DNA from 2 places in the Pseudomonas sp. H2_A10 genome. Region 2 is predicted to be linked to the other one. Evidence: predicted binding sites of a transcription regulator. Region 2 holds the regulator's gene; the other holds the start of a gene.
The links. Region 2 encodes FliA, which starts transcription of late flagellar genes. Its sites were predicted from a motif close to CTAAAGTTTNNNNNNNNNNNGCCGNTAA; they were not measured.

Region 1 (4,751 bases), 1.5 Mb from region 2:
CAGGGGAAATTACCCTGGCGCATCACGGGGTGTTGTTCCTGGATGAATTGCCAGAGTTCGATCGCAAAGTACTGGAGGTGCTGCGCGAGCCACTGGAGTCGGGACATATCGTGATTTCCCGCGCTCGCGACCGAGTGAGTTTCCCGGCGCGCTTCCAACTGGTGGCGGCCATGAACCCCTGCCCTTGCGGCTATATGGGCGAACCCAGTGGGCGCTGTCGCTGCACGCCGGAGCAAATCCAGCGGTATCGAAACAAGCTCTCCGGGCCGCTGTTGGATCGAATCGACCTGCACCTTACCGTGGCACGTGAAACAACCGCGTTGAATCCAACCCGGCAGGCCGGTGACACGACGGCTACAGCCTCGGCCCACGTGGCCGAAGCCAGGGACCGTCAGCAACGGCGCCAGGGCTGCGCCAATGCCTTCCTTGATCTACCGAGCCTGCGCGAGCACTGCCAATTGCTGAAAGCCGATGAAAGCTGGCTGGAGGGTGCCTGCGAGCGGCTGACGTTGTCGCTGCGCGCAGCACATCGGCTACTCAAGGTGGCACGCACTCTGGCGGACTTGGATCAGGTGCAGGCGATCACCCGCGATCATCTCAAGGAGGCCTTGCAATACCGGCCCCCAGCAATCACTTGAGTCTGGCGTAGGCCCCCTCGCACATTTTGCACAGCGTAATCTCAGCGGAACCGATCCACTTCATGGCGCAGGCCCGCCGCCAACGTTTCCAACTCCTTAGCGGTAATCGCCAAATTCGACACCACTTCACGCTGCTCGCTATTGGCCAGCGCGATGCTCTGCAAGTTGCTGCTGAGCAAGGTCGCGGTGCTGCTTTGCTCCTGGGTCGCGGTGGTAATCGCTGCGAACTGCTGACCGGCCGAGCGGCTTTGCTCGTCGATACGTGCCAGGGCCGAGGCCACGTCGGCGTTGCGCGACAGGCCTTCCTGCATCAGCGCATTGCCGTGCTCCATGGTGCTGATGGCATTGCCGGTTTCCTTCTGGATGCTCTGGATCATCCCGGAAATCTCATCCGTGGCTTCGCGGGTACGCGACGCCAGGTTGCGCACCTCGTCGGCTACCACGGCAAAACCGCGACCCTGTTCACCGGCCCGTGCGGCTTCGATGGCGGCGTTGAGCGCCAGCAGGTTGGTCTGCTCGGCGATGGAGGTGATCACGCCGACGATTCCGCCGATCTCCTGGGAGCGTTGGCCCAAGGTGTTGATCACGGACGCGGTGCTGTTCAGGGCGGTGGCGATGTGTTCCAGGGACGACGACGCCTCTTGCATCGAGTTGCGACCGATACGGGTTTGTTGCGCGTTTTCCTGGGCCAGGCGCTCGGTGGCGCCCATATTGTCGGCGATATTCAGCGACGTGGCGCTGAACTCCTCAACCGCGCCGGCCATGCTGGTGATCTCGCCGGACTGCTGTTCCATGCCGTCATAAGCACCGCCAGACAAACCGGACAGCGCCTGGGCACGGCTATTGACCTCTTCGGCTGCCTTGCGGATATGGGAAACCATGGTCGACAGCGCTTCACCCATTTGGTTGAAACTGCGCGCCAGTTGGCCAATTTCGTCATGGCTGGACACGTTCAGGCGTGCACTCAAATCACCCGCGCCCAAGGCTTCGGCCTGGCGCACCAGGTCGCTCAGCGGCTGCAGCTTGCTGCGCAGCAGCCACACCGTGGCACCCACCGCCAGCAGCATCGCCAGCACGCTGCCGATCACCAGGCGAATCCCGACCGCCCAGGTAACCGCGCGGATTTCAGCTTTCGGCATGCTCGCAACCACGGCCCAAGGGCCACCGTCGAAGGGTACCGAAACACTGTAGAAATCTTCGTTCTTGTCGCTCCAGAAGCGGCCTTTGCCAGGGGTCTTGGCCAGATCCAACATCACCGGCACCGCCTGATCCAACGCCTGTACACCCGCCGGCGGTACCAGCCAGCGCTTCTGCTCGTCGAGCAACGCCAGGGAGCCGGTCTGGCCGATGCGGAAGCGCTTGAGGTTTTCGAACTGCGCGGCCTGAGCGTCGGTGTAGTCAAACCCGATGAACAGCACGGCAATCACTTTGCCGCCGGCGTCGCGTACAGGGCTGTACTGGGTCATATAGGACCGATCGAACAACACTGCTCGCCCGATATAGGCCTGGCCACCGAGAACACGTTGGTAAGCCGGGCCTTGGCGATCAAGCACGGTGCCGATCGCGCGGCTGCCGTCCTGCTTGGTCAGGGACGTGCTGACGCGGATAAAGTCGTCGCCGCTGCGCACGAACACCGTGGCCACGCCGCCGGACATTTGCTTGAACTCGTCTACTTCGGTGAAGTTGTTGTTGAGCACTTCGCTGCCCAGCAACAGGCTCGGCGTCTGCACCCCGGCCACGGTGACCGGGTGATCGGCCTGCACTGACAGCCCGGCGCTGAAGCGCTTCTCAAACAACCCCGTCAGGCGCTGGGTGCTTTCGCGCAACGTACTGTGGAAGGTATTGAGCTGGTCGGCGAGCAAACGCGCTTCGCTGGCCAGGTGCTCCTCGCGGGTATCGAGGTTGGCGGCATCGAGGGACCGCAGGGCGAAAACGGTACTGCCGCTGATGACGACAGCCAGAATCAAGGCTAATGCGAGGCCTAACTGGGAGGCGATCCGGGCGCGAGGTTGAGACATGACTGCTCCTGGCCGAGGCCAGGATCATCCTGATCTCATAGCGCTGCTCGGCAAATTATCTGGTGGGAAACGTTGGAGGACGATGGTGCCAACACACCTACTTCGGCGGCGCTCGGCAATACTTGAGCGAGTCGCAGGGGTATCACGCAAACGGTTGCGCGCCAGGCCTGCAACCCCCTCAATCGAGGCGCTCGACCGCCGGCAGGACCATGGCTTGCACTTCGCCCTGAAGGAAATCCGCCAGGCGCCGCAAGCGTTCACCACCGGGACGGGTTTTCGGCCACACCAGGTAGTAATTTTCCCCACTGGCCACCGCGGTCGGCCACGGCAGGCTCAAACGCCCCTGGGCCACGTCTTCGGCCACCATCAGCAGGTCGCCCATGGACACGCCGTAACCACGGGCGGCGGCGATCATGCCCAGCTCAAGCGTATCGAACACCTGCCCGCCCTTGAGCGAAACCTGGGACGACAACCCCATGCGCTCCAGCCAACTGCGCCAGTCGCGACGGTCTGGCGTGGGGTGCAGCAACTCGGCGCTGGCCAGGCGGTTTACATCCCAAGGCCCGTCGCTCAACAAGTTCGGCGCGCCAACCGGAATCAACAGCTCGGGGAACAGATAGCAGGCCTCCCAATCCGCTGGAAAATGCCCGTTGCTCAAGAGCACCGCGCAATCGAAAGGCTCCTGGTTGAAATCCACCTCATCCACGCTCATCCAGGCGCTGGTCAGTTGCACCTCATTGCCCGGCTGCAACGCCCGGAAGCGACTGAGCCGCGCCAACAACCAACGCATGGTCAGGGTCGACGGCGCCTTCATGCGCAAAATGTCGTCTTCGGCGTTCAGGGTGTGGCAGGCCCGTTCCAGTGCGGCAAACCCTTCGCGCACGCCGGGCAACAGCAGGCGCGCGGCTTCGGTGAGCTGCAAATTGCGGCCGCTGCGCTGAAACAGGCGGCAGGCGAAATGTTCTTCCAGGGTGCGGATATGCCGGCTCACCGCACTCTGGGTGATCGACAGCTCTTCAGCGGCGCGAGTAAAGGAATGGTGCCGGGAGGCCGCTTCAAATGCGCGCAAGGCATACAGAGGAGGAAGACGACGAGACATGTTGAAAGCTCCGACAGCGCAATGCCCGAACCCTACCAGAATCAATCAGGCATGAGTTTTAATCATGCGAACGATCGCTTTTATCCCTTTGTGCATTGGGCGCAGAGCGCCGAGAATCAACCCTCTCCCAACCCTCTGATTTGTTGAGCGTGATGATCATGCAGCATCCGGCACGTACCGAACTCTGGGCCATTCTGCGGCTGTCAGGGCCGCTGATTGCCTCGCAGTTGGCGCACATGTTGATGGTGCTGACAGACACCTTGATGATGGCGCGCCTGAGCCCGGAAGCCCTGGCTGGCGGCGGCCTGGGCGCGGCGAGTTATTCGTTCGTGTCGATCTTCTGCATCGGCGTGATTGCCGCCGTGGGGACGCTGGTCGCTATCCGTCACGGCGCCGGCGATATCGAAGGCGCCACCCGCCTGACCCAGGCCGGGCTCTGGCTTGCCTGGCTGATGGCCCTGGCGGCGGCCTTGCTGCTATGGAACCTCAAACCGGTGCTGCTGATGTTCGGCCAGACCGAAACCAACGTGCAGTCGGCGGGACAGTTCCTCACGGTGCTGCCGTTCGCCTTGCCCGGCTACCTGAGCTTCATGGCTTTGCGCGGCTTCACCAGTGCCATCGGCAAGGTCACCCCGGTGATGGTGATCAGCCTCGGCGGCACGGTGCTCAACTACCTGCTCAATCACGCGCTGATCGAAGGCATGTTCGGCCTGCCGAAACTCGGCTTGATGGGCATCGGCCTGGTCACCGCCATCGTCGCCAATGGCATGGCGCTGGCGCTGATGTGGTACATCCGCAGCAACCGCGCCTACGCTGCCTACCCGCTGAGCAACGGCCTGCTGCGCCTCAACACCCACTATCTGCGCGAATTGTGGCGCCTGGGCCTGCCGATTGGCGGCACCTACGCGGTGGAGGTCGGGTTGTTCGCCTTTGCCGCGCTGTGCATGGGTACCATGGGCAGTACGCAGTTGGCGGCGCATCAGATCGCCCTGCAAA
Region 2 (4,751 bases):
GGCAAGGCATCGGCCGCAAAGGTGCCTTTGCCGTGCAGTTGGTCGAGCAACGCTTCGAATTCGTCGTCGGTGATGTCGGTGCTGACCGGCCCGCCCGCTGCGGCAGGTGCAGGAGCGGCAGCGGCAGGCGCCACCGCATCAGCGGCGAACTGGCCTTTGCCATGCAGCTGGTCGAGCAGCGATTCGAATTCTGCGTCGGTAATGTCTTCGCTGGTCGGCGCCGCTGCCGGGGCTTCGGCGGCCGGTGCTTCGGCTTCGGCCTTGACGGCACTGAGGGAGTTGAGCAGTTGTTCGAACTCAGTGTCCGTGACATCCGCTTCAGGCTCCGCCACAGGCTCCGGCGCCGCTTCAACCACCGGCGCGCAAGTGTCCGCAGGCTCTGCATAGCGCGCCAGGGCCGCCAACAGTTCCGGCGTGGCCGCCGTGATCGGGGCACGTTCACGCACTTGGCTGAACATGCCGTTGACCGCATCCAGTGCTTCGAGAATCACGTCCATCAACTCCGAATCAACGTGACGCTCACCCTTGCGCAGGATGTCGAACACGTTCTCGGCGATGTGGCAGCACTCCACCAGCTCATGGAGCTGGAGGAAGCCGGCGCCCCCTTTTACAGTGTGAAAACCGCGAAAAATTGCATTGAGCAGGTTCGCATCATCCGGGCGGCTTTCCAGCTCGACCAGTTGCTCGGACAGTTGCTCTAAAATTTCGCCGGCCTCTACAAGGAAATCCTGAAGGATCTCTTCATCGGCGCCGAAGCTCATGTGGGTGCTCCTTAGAAGCCTAAACTGGATAACAGGTCATCTACGTCATCCTGACCTGACACAACGTCTTCACGTTTATCGGCATGAATCTGCGGACCTTCACCCTTGGCGAGATGTTTTTGTGGATCTTTTTCCGAGAGGATCGCTTCGCGGTCATGTTCAATGCCGGCAAAACGGTCAACCTGGCCTGCCATAAGCACCAATTTGAGCAAGTTGCTTTCCACTTCGGTGACCAACTGGGTCACACGCTTGATCACCTGACCGGTGAGGTCCTGGTAATCCTGGGCCAGCAAAATATCGTTGAGGTTGCTGGAAACCGTGCGGTTTTCCTGCTCGCTGCGCGACAAGAAGCCTTCAACCCGACGTGCCAGCTCACGAAACTCCTCAGCCCCGACTTCCCGGCGCATGAAGCGGCCCCAATCGGCGCTCAGGGCCTGGGCTTCAGTGGCCATGCCGTTGACCAGGGGCGTGGCGTTCTCCACCAGGTCCATGGTGCGGTTGGCCGCCGCCTCAGTCAGCCTGACCACATAGGACAGGCGTTCGGTGGCATCGGTGATCTGTGAGATTTCTTCGGCCTGGGGCATGTGCGGGTCAATCTGGAAATTGACAATCGCACTGTGCAGCTCGCGTGTGAGCTTGCCCACTTCCTGATACAGGCCGCGGTCACGGGTCTGGTTGAGCTCATGGATCAACTGCACCGCGTCGCCGAACTGGCCTTTTTCAAGGCTGTCGACCAACTGGTGAGCATGTTTTTTCAGGGTCGACTCAAAGTCTCCCTGTGACGTTTCGTTATGCTCCATAGCTCCCCCGCGATGGCATCAGCCGTGGATGCGTTCGAAGATTTTTTCGATCTTCTCTTTCAGAGTCAGTGCAGTGAATGGCTTGACCACGTAACCGTTAACACCCGCCTGGGCAGCTTCGATGATCTGCTCACGCTTGGCTTCGGCGGTGACCATCAGCACGGGAAGGCTGCGCAGCTTTTCGTCGGCCCGCACATGACGCAGCAAGTCGATACCGGTCATGCCCGGCATGTTCCAGTCGGTTACCAGAAAGTCGATGCTCCCGCTGTTGAGGATCGGAATCGCCGTAAGGCCATCATCCGCCTCGACCGTGTTTGTGAACCCAAGGTCACGCAACAGGTTTTTTATGATCCGCCGCATCGTTGAGAAGTCATCAACGATGAGGATTTTCATGTTCTTGTCCAATTCGACCTCCAAGCAGTCTTAAACGCGCCCAGCACCTGGACGCGTCATTTCAATCAACAGGCATTACACAAAAAGGACTGCCGGGGGCACCACGGGCCGAACCCGCGAAGATCCATCACCTTCGCGGTATCGCTTTGCAGTGTCCCCACACTGCCTGTCAGCGCGCTCGCCACTCTCCCAAACGCCCCCGCAAGCGAGCGGCGCACTGGCTGTGTAACTGGCTGACTCGCGATTCGCTGACCCCCAGGACCTCACCGATTTCCTTGAGGTTCAGCTCTTCGTCGTAGTACAGCGCCAATACCAGTCGCTCACGCTCAGGCAAATTGGCAATCGCGTCCGCCAACGCACCCTGAAAGCGTTCATCTTCCAGGTCTCGCGCCGGCTCCATATGAGTACTCGCGCCGTCCTCGTGCAGCCCTTCGTGTTCACCGTCCTGCAACAGGTCGTCGAAACTGAACAGGCGGCTGCCCAAGGTGTCGTTCAAAATCCCGTAATAATCGTCGAGACTCAATTGGAGTTCGGCCGCAACTTCGTGATCTTTAGCGTCGCGACCGGTTTTTGCTTCAATTGCGCGAATTGCGTCACTGACCATGCGCGTATTGCGGTGTACCGAACGAGGCGCCCAATCACCCTTGCGCACTTCATCGAGCATGGCGCCCCGGATACGGATACCCGCATACGTCTCGAAACTCGCGCCTTTGGTGGCATCGTATTTGGTTGACACTTCGAGCAGGCCAATCATGCCGACCTGGATCAGGTCTTCTACCTGGACGCTGGCGGGCAGGCGTGCCAGCAGGTGATAGGCGATGCGCTTGACCAGCGGCGCATAACGCTCGATCAACTCGCCCTGACTGTCACGGGCGGACTTCTTGTAGGCGTTATAGCCGTTCGCTGTCATAGCACGGGTCCTGCGCTCGTCTGATGTACCAATCGCTCGACGAAAAACTCCAGATGCCCCCGTGGGTTGGCGGGCAACGGCCAAGTATCGACCTTTTGGGCAATAGCCTTGAACGCCAATGCGCATTTGGAACGAGGGAACGCTTCGTAGACCGCACGCTGCTTTTGCACAGCCTTGCGCACACACTCGTCGTAGGGAACTGCACCGACGTATTGTAAGGCGACATCGAGGAAGCGATCCGTGACCTTGGTCAACTTGGCGAACAGGTTGCGCCCTTCCTGCGGGCTCTGGGCCATGTTGGCCAGTACGCGGAAGCGGTTCATGCCGTAGTCACGGTTAAGTAATTTGATCAGGGCGTAGGCGTCGGTGATCGAGGTGGGTTCATCGCAGACCACCAGCAACACTTCCTGCGCCGCGCGCACGAAGCTGACCACGGATTCGCCGATCCCGGCGGCGGTGTCGATCACCAGCACGTCGAGGTTGTCGCCGATATCGCTGAATGCCTGGATAAGGCCGGCATGCTGCGCCGGGCTCAGGTGCACCATGCTCTGGGTGCCGGAGGCGGCCGGCACGATGCGGATCCCGCCAGGGCCTTGAAGCAGCACATCGCGCAGCTCACAGCGCCCCTCGATCACATCGGCAAGCGTGTGTTTGGGCGTCAACCCCAGCAGAACGTCGACGTTCGCCAGTCCCAGGTCAGCATCCAGCAGCATGACGCGACGGCCAAGTTCTGCCAGGGCCAGGGACAAATTCACTGACACGTTAGTTTTTCCGACGCCACCTTTGCCGCCGGTCACCGCGATCACCTGTACGGGATGCATGCTGCCCATTTTATTTCTTTACCTTGTCTTGCTTAGACGCAGGCTACATGGCTTGGCCGCGTGAATCGCTTGCAGACCATCGATGTAGATACTTTTCACGGTGTTCATCTGACTCAACCGACCCGTTTTGCCGGGTTGTGATAGAGATCGGCGAACATGTCGGCCATCGCTTCCTCGCTAGGCTCGTCTTGCATTTGTACGCTGACGGCGCGGCTGACCAACTGATGACGGCGCGGCAGATGCAGATCATCCGGGATCCGCGGCCCATCGGTCAGGTAAGCCACCGGCAGTTCGTGGCTGATAGCCAGGCTCAGCACTTCACCCAGGCTGGCGGTTTCATCCAGTTTAGTCAGGATGCAACCGGCCAGCCCGCAGCGTTTGTAGCTGTGATACGCAGCGGTAAGAACCTGTTTCTGGCTGGTGGTTGCAAGCACCAGGTAATTTTTTGACTTGATGCCACGCCCGGCCAGGCTTTCGAGCTGCATACGCAACGCCGGGTCGCTGGCTTGCAGGCCGGCGGTGTCGATCAGCACCACGCGCTTGCGCAGCAGCGGGTCGAGGGCATTGGCCAGGGATTGACCGGGGTCGACATGGGTAACCGGCACATTGAGGATGCGGCCCAGGGTCTTGAGCTGTTCCTGGGCGCCGATACGGTAGCTGTCCATGCTCACCAGCGCGATATTCTGGGCGCCGTACTTAAGCACATAACGGGCGGCAAGCTTGGCCAGCGTGGTGGTCTTGCCCATGCCGGCCGGGCCGACCATGGCGATCACTCCGCCCTCTTCCAAGGGTTCGATCTGTGGCGTGGTGATCATCCGCGCCAAGTGGGCCAGCAACATGCGCCAGGCCTGGCGAGGCTCTTCGATTTCGTGGGTCAGCGCCAACAGGTCGCGGGACAACGGGCCGGACAGGCCGATGCGTTGCAGGCGACGCCACAAGTTGGCCTGTTGCGGTTTGCTGCCTTGCAGTTGGGTCCAGGCCAGCGAGCCGAGCTGCACTTCGAGCAACTCGCGCAGGCCATTGAGTTCAAAGCGCATCGAGTCGAACGCGCGCTGGTCGACTGCGG

Region 1: AB4O23_RS04995 (methyl-accepting chemotaxis protein) is a predicted target of FliA. The motif match lies at 2,756-2,783, and genes of this name have one in related genera.

What each region holds. Positions count from the first base shown of each region.
Region 1 covers NZ_CP162821.1:1,105,655-1,110,405, reverse strand. The annotation lists gene AB4O23_RS05000 (YifB family Mg chelatase-like AAA ATPase) at 1-638, shown strand, start outside; gene AB4O23_RS04995 (methyl-accepting chemotaxis protein) at 680-2,656, opposite strand; gene AB4O23_RS04990 (LysR substrate-binding domain-containing protein) at 2,835-3,755, opposite strand; gene AB4O23_RS04985 (NorM family multidrug efflux MATE transporter) at 3,908-4,751, shown strand, end outside.
Region 2 covers NZ_CP162821.1:2,651,253-2,656,003, reverse strand. The annotation lists gene AB4O23_RS12420 (chemotaxis protein CheA) at 1-761, opposite strand, end outside; gene AB4O23_RS12415 (protein phosphatase CheZ) at 773-1,561, opposite strand; gene AB4O23_RS12410 (chemotaxis response regulator CheY) at 1,580-1,954, opposite strand; gene fliA (RNA polymerase sigma factor FliA) at 2,124-2,864, opposite strand; gene fleN (flagellar synthesis regulator FleN) at 2,861-3,694, opposite strand; gene flhF (flagellar biosynthesis protein FlhF) at 3,799-4,751, opposite strand, start outside.